3 regions of the Paenibacillus sp. FSL R7-0302 genome follow, and region 1 is predicted to be linked to each of the others. Evidence: riboswitches for the same ligand, from Rfam matches in the RefSeq annotation. Region 1 holds a riboswitch; each other region holds the start of a gene.
The links. Region 1 has a riboswitch for cyclic di-AMP ahead of MKY96_RS28345 (C40 family peptidase). Riboswitches for the same ligand answer to the same signal wherever they lie in the genome.
Positions count from the first base shown of each region.

Region 1 (4,896 bases):
AAGCTGGTCACCGTGGCAGGAGATACAATTGGCCTTCACTGTGGCTTCTGCGCCCGCAGCGTCCAGCACAACCTCCGGCATGGTCGGTTTGTTCTGTTCCGCCACCTCGGATTTCCCGGGTAAGGTAAACATTAAGATTACTGCAAAGGCACAGGCGGCAAAAAACAAACCGCTCATGATCCATTTCTGCATCTGCATCCGTCCCTCCATGTAAGCTGCTGACTCCATTATAGCGGATGGTGAAGCGTTATCATAGTATGTGTGTCAAAAAAATGAACACAAATGATCCATTTTTTTGAAAACACCTCATTCTCCGGTGCTATTCCTCATAGACCATGCAATAAAAAGGCTTATTGCCCGTCGGGGTACGGCGCTCATAGGTATCTGTTATGGTGAACCCGCATTTCTGATAGGCGCGGATGGCGCGCTGGTTCCAGGTCAGCACCTCCAGATCGATCTCGCGTTCCGGGTAACGGGCCTGTGCTGCCTGCACAATAGCCTTCATGAACAGATGCCCCATTCCATGACCGCACAGATCGGGCCGCATTCCGACTCCAAGCCGGACTACCCCCTCCATCGGAAAGAGCTGGGCGAAGCCGCACAGAACGCCCTGTCCGTTCACTACCGACACATATTGCTCGCTGCGCAGCTGCGGGTCTCCGAACTCCACGCCCAGCGCCTGCATCTGCTCCCAGGACATCCAGCCGTAAATATTATACGGAGGCTTGTAGCTCCACTCACAGATCTCAGCGGCATGCTGCGGCTCCATAGGCACCACGTAAAAGGTTAGCGGGGAGCTAATCATTAGGGGAGGCCTCCTTCCAGGGGAATTCAATTTATTCTTATCATTCTTTATATTAATTATATACAAAAACAGCGAGTTTCGACGCACATTCCTTGCGGAAATACAGAAACTTGACAAACGCCAAAATATATTTTCCGAAAGTGCAGAATCGGTGTTTTACAAATATAGAGACGGGTAAGTAATTTTATAGACAAAAAAAGCCCTTCTCCAAGATTTCGGCAAAAATCTCGGAAAAGAGCGTTAGGTTACAAAGGATTATTGTACATCATCGTTGTCTTGGGAATCCGAAGCTACAGTCTTGTAGGCATCTGTACTCATGATTCGCTTGGCGCCAACGTAGCGGTTGACGTAATAACTGTCACTCAGCGAACTGATGGTTACACCACGTGAGGAAGAGGCATGGGCGAATTCGCCGTCACCAACATAAATACCGACATGGGATACGCCCTTACCGCTTGTATTGAAGAATACAAGATCGCCCGGTCTCATCTCGTCACGGGATACAGCAGAGCCCATCTGATATTGGGAGCCGGATTGATGGGGCAGGTTAATGCCGATCTTATCAAAAACATACATTGTAAATCCGGAGCAATCAAACCCGTTAGTTGATGTACCGCCGGACACGTATTTGGTTCCGATGGCTTTGTCGATCACTTTATCCATTTTGGAATCCGCGAAAGCGCTTCCTGCTCCGATGGTGAAGATAATGGACAAGCTTAGTACTGCGGCTGCTAGCTTCTTCTTCAAAAGTAAATACCCCTTCCAATGCCTACGAGGTTAGCTTAAGGGTTCGGTTGAAGGTCCCCTATGACCCCTCTTAGAATAGGAGGTCAATTCACCCAAAGTGGTTCCCCCGTTTCCCTAATTCATTAGGGAACTCGGCACGACTGTTGATTAGGATTAGCGGTTCATTCAATACATGACAAAACCTTTGTTAAAAGCGATTCAATAATTACAAAAATGTTACTAAAAGATCACTGCGATAATTGTAACAAAGACTAAGGCGCTTGGCAATCACTTATAACATATTAATGCATCTTTTTTGCTGTTTTTTAGAGTTATAGCCCTTTCGAAAGACTCATATCTATGCGCAGGGGTTAATTTATATGATAATTTCTTTATTTTTGCAAGAAAATGCTGTTTCAAGGCGGCGGATTCGGTGTAAAAGGTAGAATAAGGAAAAGGAAAAACCCGGAAATGATTACGGCAATAATCATCCCGGGCTCGTATAAGTTACATTTAGTTGTTAGAGGCTGAAATATTCGGGGTATGCTTCAAGGGTTCAATCGTAAGCGACAGCTTGGTAGGCTGTTGTGCTCATTACTCGTTTGGCGCCAACGTAGCGGTTGGCCCAGTAGGACTGGCTCATCGAACTGATGGTTACACCACGTGAACTTGAGGACTGTGCGAACTTCCCGTTTCCAACATAAATACCGACATGTGACACTCCGTTACCCAGAGTATTGAAGAACACGAGATCACCTGAACGCAGATTGCTCTTGGATACACTTGTTCCAACTTTGTACTGTGCTTTGGAGGTGCGGGGCAAGGTAAGCCCGACATTCTTGAACACATACTTGGTAAATCCGGAACAGTCGAAGCCGCTGGTGGTTGTGCCCCCGGTTTTATACGACGTTCCAATGGTTTTTGAAATCACAGTATCCATTTTGGAATCTGCGAAGGCACTGCCCGCTCCGAGTGTGAATACCATCACAAGACCCAGCGCTGCTGCGGTGCATTTTTTCTTGAAATTCTGACTAATCAAAAGATGTACTCCTTCCAGGGCCTGCGAGGTTAGCTTAAGGATTCGGTAGAAGGTTCCCCTATGACCCCTCTAAAGCGAGATCAATTCACCCAAAATATGGTTCCCCCACTTCCCGGTGCAGGGAATTCGGCGTTTTGTGCACCAGAACAGTGACTTATCGGCATAGCTTAAATTGCAATAGTTACGGAAGATTTTGCTTGAAAGATTACAACTTTGTTACTACTGGTACAGCCATCATTGTATCAGAGGATTTAGCCTTTTGCAAATGCTTTTGTCCTCCGTTCAAGCAAAAAAGAGTCCTGCTCCCGGATAGAGGGGCTGTGACTCTCTTTAGTATGCCGCTTCAGCAGCTTATTATTGTGGAAATGATTTACTGGACCAGAGGTGGTACTGGGCAGCGATCCCCCACATATTGAACAGCGTGGAGGGCAGCGGAGCTGCCTGGCGGAGCATAAGGGCCGGCAAACCGGGATAGAACAGAGCAGAGGCGCTGCAGAGCAGAATGACGGCCAGGCTTCCCGCCCCCAGAACGATGGATATACCAATGGAAGGCAGCAGCACCTTCAGGCAGATCAGCAGCGAGGAGAACATACCGGTACCTGCGGTATAGCCGAACTGCATATAGAGCAGAAGCTTCCGGACAAGGAAGAGATAGAGCAGCCAGCCCAGTACATAAGGCACCAGCTTGAGCAGGAGCTGTACATCGAGAACGCCGCTGAGCAGATGACGGTACATACGCGGAAGCAGCCAATAGAGCGGCAGGAGGGTTAGCGCCCATTCAACGAGGCTGAACACCAGCACCGGCAGCCCATATTTTCTCATTCCGGGAAAAAAGAACAGTCCCCGCGCTCCGGCGCGCTCCTGGTGAAGCTCGTGCAGCAGCCCTGCACGGATAAAGGGAGTCACCAGCAGCCTTAGCACTGTCAGCGCAAGCAGCATCCACAGCCAGTGCTGGACGGCGGGGTCGGTGCGCAGCGCGGTCTGCCCCTCGATATAATACAGCAGCCTGCCTATTCCGCTGCCGCCGGCGTTCGCATCCGGGTAGCGGAGCAGGACGGGGACAACCGCGCTTTTAATGAATTTGTACAGGAAATATCCCCAGAACAGCCGGTAGATAAATAGCAGGATCAATATATAGAACTGCTCTTTCATGCTGATCCAACCGCGGGCAATTGAGCTTTTCACCATTCCTTCACCTCACCAGACAAGAGTTCCGAGCAGGGTTTCAAGCAGAGTTGATGCACTAAGCGTCCAGCGGGAGAGTGTACGCGGCTCAAGCTCCGCCATTCTGAAATTATTAAGATGCCTGCTCTCCAGCAGAATGGAATGCCCCGGATCGATCTCTGCGGAGACCAGCGGCGCTTTATACGTTAATTCAAAGGAGGTAGCCTTACCCTCGCCATTCCAGTATTGCTGCACCGTGTACCCGTCTGCGAAGGTGAATTTCACGGGAACATCGGGGTACAGGCTGCCCTTATTGCTTACATCGACCACAGCGCTATAGCGGCTCCCCCCGCTGTCGCTGTTGTCCTGTTTAACCGTAAGCCTGATATCGTCAACTGCGAAGTCGGGTGCCCCCCCGCTATAGACATACCGCTCAAAATACGTCTGCCAGGATTGCTTGGTCACTTTCTCCACAACCTTCTGGAAGTCGGCGGTGGTTGGATGCTGGAAGCGGTATTTGCGGGCATAGGCGGCGAGGATGGCGTCCATATTCTTGGTCCCGGCGATGCGTTCGATATCCTTCAGCACCAGCTTGCCCCGGATGTATACATTGCGCGTGTAGGCATCATCTCCGGTGTATTTCCAGGTCTCCAGCTTAAGCGGCTGTGAAGAGGAGACCAGGCTGGACTGCAGCGGGAGGCTGGAGACCACACCGTATTCCTGTTCCATCAGCCGGTCTTCGGCATAAGAGGTGAAGCTCTCATCCAGCCAGGCTTCTTCGAATTCATTGCTGGCCACCAGGCCGTAGAAATATTGGTGCCCGATCTCGTGGATGATCGTGCGCTCCAGGGAGGTGCCCGGTGAAGTGTCCGTGGCACCGAAGGCGGTAATCAGGGTCGGATACTCCATGCCTCCGGCCCCGTTGCCGGACTCCGGCGGGACAACAATTGATAAGGTGGAGTAGGGATAAGGGCCATACCACTTGCTGAATGCCATCAGTGCAGCCTCAGCCGCCTGGAAGTAACGCTCCTGGAGATGCTTATGCAGCGGGTCCAGATAGAGCTTAATCTTCACCCCGGGCACCTGCGGCGCGGAGAAGGCCTTCTCGGCAACCACGAAATCAGGCGAGGCCGCCCAGGCGAAGTCGTGGACGTCATCTGCA
Region 1 covers NZ_JBBOWB010000002.1:608,204-613,099, reverse strand. The annotation lists gene MKY96_RS28360 (c-type cytochrome) at 1-192, opposite strand, end outside; gene MKY96_RS28355 (GNAT family N-acetyltransferase) at 320-805, opposite strand; gene MKY96_RS28350 (C40 family peptidase) at 1,061-1,552, opposite strand; cyclic di-AMP (ydaO/yuaA leader) riboswitch at 1,557-1,699, opposite strand; gene MKY96_RS28345 (C40 family peptidase) at 2,088-2,516, opposite strand; cyclic di-AMP (ydaO/yuaA leader) riboswitch at 2,574-2,712, opposite strand; gene MKY96_RS28340 (hypothetical protein) at 2,925-3,758, opposite strand; gene MKY96_RS28335 (M1 family aminopeptidase) at 3,768-4,896, opposite strand, start outside.

Region 2 (4,896 bases), 540 kb from region 1:
TCGGAAACGGCCGGTATGGGGCTATACTATGATTCTAATAATTGGCTGTATGTTCACTTGACCCACTCTGAATCAGAGGGCACCGTTCTATATGTACTGCAGGCCAAGCTGGGAGAGCGCATCGAGCTGGTCCACAATTACATTCCAGTCCCTGAAGACACAGCGGAGCTGAAGCTTATCTATAATGCAGGCATCGCGAGTATCCTTTACCGCTTCGGGGATAACGGGGATTGGCAAACTTTTGTAGAGAATATCGATGTTCTCTATTTGTCGGATGAAGGCGTGAACGGGGAGCCGGGGGAGATTGGCGGGTTTACAGGCTTGTTCAATTTCATCGGTTCCGTGGATGCTCACCAGCATGACTCCTTCGCTGATTTTGACTATTATGGCGTGAAGAATTACTAATCATGCGAAAAAGACTCTTCTGAGTAAGAAAAGCCCATTCTTTTAAGGATGGGTTATTCATTTTATAATGAATTGAAAGAGCACACGATATTAATGACTTGACTAATAAATATTAAATTTTATAAGGAGGATTTTCCACTGGATCACCCCAAAATGTCGATCTACAGGATCTGACATTTAAACAGGTGCTGGATTATACGGATTCGGTTATTATAGCGGAGGTCATTCAGCAAATGCCGGATTTCAGCGTGGATCTAATTACGGAGCCAGTACGGCTATAAACTGGATAATCTTATTAGTGAGATTAAGGCTTTAAAAAACAATTAAAGGTATCCTTTAAATCATGTGACGATCATTCCCTGAAGTCTTGCTTACCCGGACCCTGAACTGGTGAAAACGCCGGAGATGGTGTACCTTAGTAGTATTAGTCTTTAGGAGTGGTGAATGGTTGTGAAGAAAAGTAGACAAACCCCCGTGCTGGTCGCGGCTTCTATCCTGCTCATTATTGTCAGCAGCCTGATCCCCTCGGATCAGTCGACTTGGCTGGGGGCGTTACAGACCCTTCTGCTGGGAGCCGGACTGCTCGGCTGCTGTATGGCTTTTTGGCGGTTTGCCAAGGGCGGCAAGGGTGGCAAGGGCAAGAGCTGAGTTCTATGTAGTGAACGGCCGGCGGAGACAGGATCAGTGCATGGGATGGTTAGCTATGTAAGGTGAGCCAGGCACTGTATGGGTGCTGATGCTGAGAGTCAAGGATTAAGTCGCGGCGGATGCTGCGGCTTTATTTGATAGAATTTATATGTTTTGGGGTCCCCGCAAAAGTACCTGAGTCATCACCTACGCTAAAGCCCCACTTTGTGGGGGGTTGCGGACTCAGCGGCCCTTATTTTGTGAAAAAGACTGATTATCTTCCCGGAGCGGACTGAGAGGACGCTAAAGGGCTGTATGGAGCGCAAAATGAGACGGAATTGGTTAATTAAGCGCCTCTCAGTCCGCATGGCCTTCGGAATGGTCCCATTTGCTGAAATAGCGGATCTGTAGTCCGCATGGCCCGCTACCCATCTCCCTCTGTCGCATCCGTACCCTAATTCCGCCACATCCAACTCATTCCGCCGTACTCATTCCTATATTCCGCGTATCCCGCGTTATTCCCAGTCTCACCCCGCTGAAGGGCGGTGGACCGCAGGCAAGGCTGAATGTGCGGCTGCCATCTGTTCGCGTATTCCTCTAAGCTGGGCCTTTAGCTCGGGGATGCTGCACTCCAGAATCTGGCTGATGTCGGGGAGGGGGAGCTGGATGCCATACCACAAGGCACTGGCAACGTGATCGTCCCAGTTAAGCAGCGCAGAAGCGCAGCGGCTGCGGTCCCGGGCGAGCACGGCACACTGGCGGATGCACTCTCTGTAGGCAGCCGCAGCAGCGCCATCGCCTGAGAGGCTGCCCTTCAGCCATAGTGTATGGAGTGCTACGAAGGTGGCGATTGCAGCTTGTTCGGCGCGGGCGCCTTGCTCCAGCAGCAGGCAGCTAAGCGCGTAGACGGGACCGCTATATTGCTGGGTGTAGGGGTTGAATCCGGCAGCGGCTGTTAGTTTGGGCGATAAGGGGTCAGGCATGTGGTCACGTTCCTTCCTGAATCTATACTGTGCAGTTCATCCAGCGCGCAAAAAACCGCAGGCAGAGGAGGACCTCTGCCTGCGGTTGTGGGTAACAGGCTTAAGAAGCCTGGCACAAAAGCGTGGCGGATCAGGGCTCTCTCCTTACGCTTACGAGGTTAGCTGTCGGATTCGGACGGTGAGAGTCGCCCTACCTGCCGGAGACCTGCGCGTGGCATTCTCCTTCGGATTCACCCCAAGTCGGCCTGACGGCCGGATGGTTCCCCCGTTTTCCACATGACGGAAATTCAGCGTGCATGCATATGCTCATTTTCATGAATGCATTCATTTGCTTTCAACACGAATCATACTCTCTTCAGAGGGGGTTTGTAAAAATGGAAAAGAGTGCTATTCGCCTTGTTTTCAGCAAATGGCTGACTGGTTATGCAAATGGAAGCGAAAACTCATATATGTAGCAGATTATCTGCCATTTATCTCGCTCAATCGCTGTTTTTTATTTTTGGCAGACGGCGGCGGGGAAGAAGGGTTCCCCCATGTATCAGCTCACCACCAAAGCGGCTCATTCTGATTCTTCCAGGCAATCATCCGCTTCATCTCACGAACGGTTCCTGTTGTAATCTCATAGTCGCTGCGTTCAGTGGCATGAAGGTCCAGGAAATGCAGCATCCCTCCATAAGTCCCCACGGCCAGCATGGTCTCATCCGGATTGACAGCTAATCCGGAAATGGTGCTTCCGGCATAATAACGCCACAGCTCCCGCCCCTCTACATCAACGAGCCTCAAGTAGCCATAGGCATCGCCAATGACAACACCGTCCTTCAGCGCTGCCGCCGCATACACCCGGGCTTCCCCGTTAACGACCGGATATTCCTGATCTGGCAGGAGCTTGCCTGCTTCTAGATCTTCAAGGGACACGGCAACAGTAACGCCATTGTAGAAGTGGCAGGCATTGTACCATACACTATGCTGGTCCTTCGTAAATATAGTATAGTGCGGGTAACTGGATTCCGGATTGAATAAGTGAACCTGCCCTGAAGCTGTGTCATATAAAAGATGATCACTGCCCTGGCTGCCATAGGCAACCCATCTTCCATCCGGAGAGACAGCACCATGCGGCATGTCGATCTCAATATGCTCCATCTCATCTGCTTTATATTCTTCGAGGTCAGGATGCAGCAGCTTCACCTCCCATGGCTTCTCCTGCAATTGCTGGACCAGGATAATCCCCTGACTTGTAACAAGCAATAACGCTTGACCGTCGTTAAAAGGAATAACTTGCTCCAAGGGTAACTCCTGATCCAGGCAGTCTATGTTCAAAACGGTAAAGTCCGGGTCCAGCGCTTGAATCATTCCATTCAGCTCCCGCCACGAAAGCTCGGCCACTACTTCTCCCTGTAATGCGCTGTTCATGGATTGCAGAATAGTAATCCCTTGCGTGCCCGCGAGTGCATAGAACTGATTGTCAGGAGATGCCCCAACCAGGCTAAATTCGTCGAATACGGAAATAACATCCCTATGTACAGCCACAACTGCATTCTTCTCCCAAGGTGAGCCGGTGCTGAACACCACAGCATCATCACTTATGAAATGGATACCGCGAATCGCCTGCATCTCCTTCTGAAAGTGCCCGGAGAGCGGCCACGTTGCCGCCGGTAGTTGCTCCCGCAGCTCAGCAATCTCACCGTGCTCATTAGCTCCTCGAATCATCTTATAGATTTTGGCGGCGAGGGCCCCGCGTGTATCCTCTGCGGGTTCATTTCCCGCTTTGTCCCAGCCTTCTGTCAGGCCCTTATGTACGAATTGATTGACGTCGCTCGCATAACGCGTTCCTTCTTCACGCCATTTGGCGGCATGCTCATCCTGTAGCCATTTCAAAGGATCAAGCCTCCTTTTCCAGATATATATAAATATACAGTTATTTCATCGATGAATCGCAAAAAAAAGGCGCTGCTCCTGTTGAGAGGACAGCACCTTTGCGTATATTACAGAACAGCAGCATCCATAAGCTCCTGAAGCTCAGGGAGATTGAAGCCCTTGACCGCCCGGTCCCCGGATACGGTGACTGGAATGCCCATGAAGCCCAGCTTCTCCACTTCCTCCTGGTAGACGGAGCTGGTCATCACATCCCGGACCTCGAAGGGAATGCCCTTGCTCTCCAGCAGCTGCTTCACCTGATTGCATTCGCCGCAGCCGGAGGTCGAATAGACAATTACGTTCGCGCTCATTGTTCCACTGCTTCCTTTATCGCTTTTTGGGTAATCTTCCAGTGTGAGGTGTTCCAGCGGACCTCGCTGTCCTCCAGCAGGAAAATCTGCGGGGATTCATGCTTGATCCCGAAATCCTCAGCAATCTGATTGGACACAGACCGGTCTTCGATCACATGGACAACGGCTGCTGGAGTATCTGAATGCTGTGCATAGGCCTGGAATTCCTCGTTGGCCTTGGCGCTGATCGGGCAGGTGGTGCTGTGCTTGAAGAGCAGTTTTTTGCCGGGCTGCCCGATATATTGCTGTAGTTCATCCTTAGTATGGATCTGTTGAATAGACACCTTAGAATCACCTTCCTGTGTAAGAGTGAATGAAACCTGTTGTCAACAATTGTGTTGTTAACAACTATTAATCATGATTGTAGCATAGTTCAAAATTAAAGCAAAAGAAAGTTCAGCTAAGCCTGCCCCTCCCTTGCAGGACGTTGTTAACGGCCGGTGGCCATGCTAATGTGAGAGGGATGAACTTAGGCTCAGTGCATAATCATGCAGATATGAGGGGGGAGCTTATGAAAAGGGTTGCTTGTGTCACCGGTGCTGACCGTGGACTCGGATTGTACCTGGTTCGCTCTCTTTTAGAGAGTAAATACATGGTGTTTGCCGGACAGTATTTGC
Region 2 covers NZ_JBBOWB010000002.1:69,469-74,364, reverse strand. The annotation lists gene MKY96_RS26025 (family 43 glycosylhydrolase) at 1-405, shown strand, start outside; gene MKY96_RS26020 (hypothetical protein) at 856-1,053, shown strand; gene MKY96_RS26015 (hypothetical protein) at 1,560-2,015, opposite strand; cyclic di-AMP (ydaO/yuaA leader) riboswitch at 2,149-2,318, opposite strand; gene MKY96_RS26010 (WD40 repeat domain-containing protein) at 2,559-3,890, opposite strand; gene MKY96_RS26005 (glutaredoxin family protein) at 3,998-4,240, opposite strand; gene ytxJ (bacillithiol system redox-active protein YtxJ) at 4,237-4,563, opposite strand; gene MKY96_RS25995 (SDR family NAD(P)-dependent oxidoreductase) at 4,791-4,896, shown strand, end outside.
Region 2: it holds a riboswitch for cyclic di-AMP, as region 1 does, so the genes downstream of both, MKY96_RS26015 (hypothetical protein) here and MKY96_RS28345 (C40 family peptidase) in region 1, are expected to answer to the same signal.

Region 3 (4,896 bases), on a different contig from region 1:
TCTGTTACCTTCATCTTGTCTATACTGATGATATTGATTCTCATTCTCTATGTCAACCAATAACTTATAATAACGTAAAAACGGCCGCCTCCGCATTAAGCAGAAACAGCCGTCTTCCTATAATCTTCTATATTATTTATGCAGATGGAAAGGAACCGTGGCGATGACAATGTCCTTCTGATTCATCAGATAAGAGCGGATGAACAAGCTGGTCTGATTATGCAGCACCGCCTGCCACCAGTGCTTGGTCACGAATTGCGGAATCAGGACGGTAATATGATCCGTTGAAGAGGTCTTCCACTCTACTGTATCGATGAACTTCACCAGCGGGCGGATAATGCTGCGGTAGCGGGAGCGCAGGACGATCAGGCGTACGCCGGGGTTCCACTCCTCCCACTTCTGCTCCATCTTGTGAATCTCTTCTTCATCGAAGCCTACATATACAGCGACCACATTATCTGTCAATGACTTCGCATAGCTGATCGAATGTAGTACAGCGCGAGTCACACCGGCGACCGGAACGACTACGGTGCTTCCTTTGATACAAGGCTTATCGGTAGCCGGACAGATCCGCAGCTGATCGGCAATATTCATATAATGGCGGTGAATCCGGTGGAACACGATGATAACAGCCGGTAGGAAGATGAAGGCCATCCACACGCTGGAGAATTTAGTGATTATGAAAATCAGGGTGATCGTTAATGTAGTGAGCATCCCCACCGTATTGACGGCGAACTTGCTCTGCCAGCCTTTCGGCTTCGTTCTGTACCATTGGACCATCATGCCCAGCTGCGACAGCGTGAACGGAATGAATACCCCTACTGCATATAATGGAATGAGTCCTTCCGTATTCCCGTGAAACGCCGCCACCAGCACAGCCGACATGACACCGAGGAAAATAATACCGTTGGAGAAGCCCAGCCGGTCGCCGCGCACCATGAAGGCATGGGGCAGATATTTATCTTTGGCGAACATGAACGCCAGCAGCGGGAAGGCCGAGTACGCCGTATTGGCTGCCAGGAACAGGATAACCGCCGTAATCCCCTGAATGAAGAAGTACAGTCCGCCGCGGCCGAAGGTAGATTCGGTAATCTGTGAGACCACGGTGGCCTTCTCATCAGGCATGATACCGTACCAGTAAGCGAGCAGCGTAATACCTGTGAACATTACCCCGAGAATGAGGCCCATGAGCATCAGCGTTTTGGCTGCATTTTTCTCCGCGGGCGCTTTGAAGTTAGGAATGGCATTGGAGACCGCTTCTACCCCGGTCAGAGCCGAACAGCCGGAGCTGAAGGCCTTCAGCAGCAGGAACATACTCACGTTCGATACCGCCGAGCCAATCTCAGGAACATGGGCATGGGCGCCGCCGGTCATATATTTGAAGACCCCCGAGATGATGAGCACGAAGATGGAAACCACGAACAGATAGACCGGGATAGCGATGAAGGAGGCCGATTCGGTCACTCCCCGCAGGTTAACAATCGTTAAGAGCACGATAACAGATACCGCTATGAGAACACTATGATTATGCAGACTTGGAAAAGCTGAAGTGATTGCATCCGTCCCCGCCGAGGCGCTTACCGCCACCGTCAGAATGTAATCCACCAGAAGAGAGCCGCCGGCCAGTAAGCCGGTATGCACCCCTAGATTGCTTTTGGCGACAATATACGCGCCCCCGCCTTGGGGATAAGCGAAGATCGTCTGCCGGTAGGACAGAATCAGAATAGCCAGCAGGCCCAATACGGCTAATGCAATTGGCAAGGAGTACCAGATAGCGGTGAACCCGGCGGCCACCAGTACAATCAGAATTTGTTCTGTTCCGTAGGCTACAGACGAGAGCGCATCAGAAGACAGGACAGCCAGTGCTTTCACCTTGGATAACTTTTCATGATCGAGTTCGTTCGACTTCATCGGACGCCCGATCAATAGTCGTTTTACCTTGCTTACCATTGTAGTAACAGTTCCTCTCTTGGTTAAGTTGAAACGGGTTTCCCTGCGCTGTTTTCATAAGTGGATTTCATAAATGCAGGCACCAAAATAAGCATACGGAAATGATCCGCATGCCTTAGTGTGCATGGTCATTATCCCACTAGTGGCTTACGAGGTTAGCTGGCGGATTCGGACTGTGGTAGCCCTACGGTTACAGGTCAAGTAGCCTGCTCCGATTCACCCCTTTTGGCCTTAGCCAAAGTGTGGTTCCCCCGTTTTTCCTTCCGGAAAATTCAGCGCATATTCAACTTCTCACAAGGACTAATATTAAGCTACAACACGTCTTCCGTAAAGCGTGGAAACAAATGAAAAAAGAATGAAAAGCACTCAAAACAACCAAATTCATCATCCGGTATGTCTTGATCTTTCATTCTCTTTCATTATCCCTTTACCACGTGATTTTACAGGGTTTTTGCATATTATTTTTTACTAAAATTAAAGGTATTCTCTTCTCTTCCTTCTGCCCGTCAGCTTCTTACTCCGCAGGCTCCTCTTTGCGTCCTGTCCAGAGCAGAATCGAGATTAAGGCAAAGGCTATAAGTGCAAGCAGAGGGATCGTTATAAATCCGAACCAGTTCAGATAATCCTTGTTGCACGGTACGCCGATGGTACAGGGAAGCACCTTGCTGAGCGCCGGAATTTTCTGCTCCGCATAATGATAAATAGAGATGCAGCCGCCGATCAGACTAAGGGGAAGCACGTATGGAATGATCCGCTTGTCCGCCCGGTAGGTGGCGATCCCCAGCAGGAACAGCTGCGGATACATGAAGATCCGCTGGAACCAGCACAGCTTACAGGGCTCGTAATTTAGGACCTCACTGAGATACAGGCTTCCTGCTACAGCCACCACACAGACGAACCAGGCCAAGTAGAGACAGTTACGCCGGCAGAAGGCAGAGAAGACGGTCATTGGGCGGTCCCTGCTCCCGCTGCTGCTGTTGCTGCCTGAATCTGGGCGTCAATCGCCTCCATATTGAAAGGCTCCTTCACCTTGATGCCGTTCACGTACAAGGATGGCGTATTCGTTACACCCGTATCGGTGCCAAGCTGAATATCCCGCTCCAGCTCGCTTACGTAGGTACGCTCGTCAATGTCCTTGCGCAGCAGGTCGTAATCCACCGGCAGCTCCAGCTGCTTGGCGAGACTCACCAGGAAGTCAGGCGTAGCCCATTCCTTCTCTTCATTCCCCTGATTGGCATAGATCGCATCGAAATACTTCCAGAACGCTTCCTGGTTCTGATGATAGACCGATAGCGCTGCCAGGGAGGCCGTTCTGGAATCCTTGCCGATGAAGGCCAGATTCACGAAATAGAAGGCTGCTTTATTCTGATCTACATAGCCCTGAACGATCTGCGGCTTGATGACACCGGTGAACTGGGCGCAAGCCGGACATTTAAAGTCGCCGAATTCCACTATTTTGACCGGAGCATCCTCCTTGCCAAGCCGCATCATTTCACTGTAATTGAAGGCAACCGGCGTACTGTCTGTGCCGGCAGGCGAAGAGTCCTTGGAAGCAAGCATGAATAAGCCTACAAAAATAATAACGACGATGGCCACCGTACTCACGATAAGAATTCTCGTTTTCTGCTTCTGCTGCTCCTGCTCTGCCCTGCGCTTCTCCTGCTTGCTCATCTGGGGAGCCGTGACATTGTTCTTTTTTGTTTTGCTCAAAGAGAGTTCCTTTCCGTCCTCAGGACTATCGTGATAAAAGAATAGTTACTTTCAAATTATATAATGTTAACTCTCTTGTTGGCAATCGCTGTCTTATACGGCTTCATTCTCCTCTGCTGACTCCCCTTCCCCTGTATCCTTGCCGAAAAATACCTCCGGGGAATGCTCCTGCGACTGCAGCTTAATTCTGAAGAAGAATTGTGTGCCGCCCCCTTCTGCCGGTTCTGCCCAGATTTCTCCTTGCATCAGGTCCACCAGCTTCTTGCAGATCGCCAGGCCCAGACCCGTGCCGGGGTACTTGCGGGTATGCGACCCGTCCACCTGCGAGAAGGACTGGAAGAGCAGCTGCAGCTTATCCGGTGAGATGCCAATGCCGGTGTCGCGTACCATGAATTGCAGCGCCTGAGCGGTCTCCCTGACGCCATAGGACTCCACTTTAACCGTTACCGTGCCGGATGGCGTGAATTTCACCGCATTGCCGATCAGGTTGATGAGAATCTGGCGGATACGCGCAGCATCCCCGGTGAACTTGTCGGGAAGTCCCTCCTCGATCAGAAGCTCAAGAGATAACGGCTTGTCTTGTGTGCTCACCATGAACAGGTCCATACAGCCCTGGAGCAGCGCCTTCAGCCCGAAAGTATCCTTGTTCAGTGAGAGGCCATCCGCCTCCAGCCGGGAGATATCGAGAATATCGCTCATCACATGCAGCAGAGCGTGGCTGCTTGTACTCTGAAGCCGCAGGAGCTCCAGATGCTCAGGATTGCTGATCTCCTCGGACAGCAGCTGGTTGACACCGATAATGCCGTTCAGCGGCGTGCGGATCTCATGGCTCATGGTGGCGAGGAACTCGCTTTTCATCGTCACAGCACTCTCCGCAGCATCCCTGGCCTCCAGCAGCTCATACTGATACTTCATCAGGGCAGTCACATCCTCGGCCACAATATAGACCCACTGCTCCGTATGATGCAGCAAAGGAAAGACAGTGACACTACAGATCAGCTGCTCCCCGCCTTTGCTCCGTACCTTCAGTTCCAGCTTGGAGGACTGCCCCCGTGAAGCGCGCGTTATGGCATCCCGTACGGCCGCTTCATCCCGTTCGCTGTATAGTATCGCCTTATAATTCCCCAGTTCTTCGCTGCTATATCCGGTAATGTCCCGCAGAGCAGGATTAGCACTGATTATCTTCTTGCGAGCAGGATCAATGCAGATCACCATATCAGGGTTATGCTCGAACAG
Region 3 covers NZ_JBBOWB010000001.1:2,554,057-2,558,952, reverse strand. The annotation lists gene MKY96_RS11210 (APC family permease) at 133-1,950, opposite strand; cyclic di-AMP (ydaO/yuaA leader) riboswitch at 2,079-2,238, opposite strand; gene MKY96_RS11205 (disulfide oxidoreductase) at 2,465-2,899, opposite strand; gene MKY96_RS11200 (DsbA family protein) at 2,896-3,660, opposite strand; gene MKY96_RS11195 (sensor histidine kinase) at 3,754-4,896, opposite strand, start outside.
Region 3: it holds a riboswitch for cyclic di-AMP, as region 1 does, so the genes downstream of both, MKY96_RS11210 (APC family permease) here and MKY96_RS28345 (C40 family peptidase) in region 1, are expected to answer to the same signal.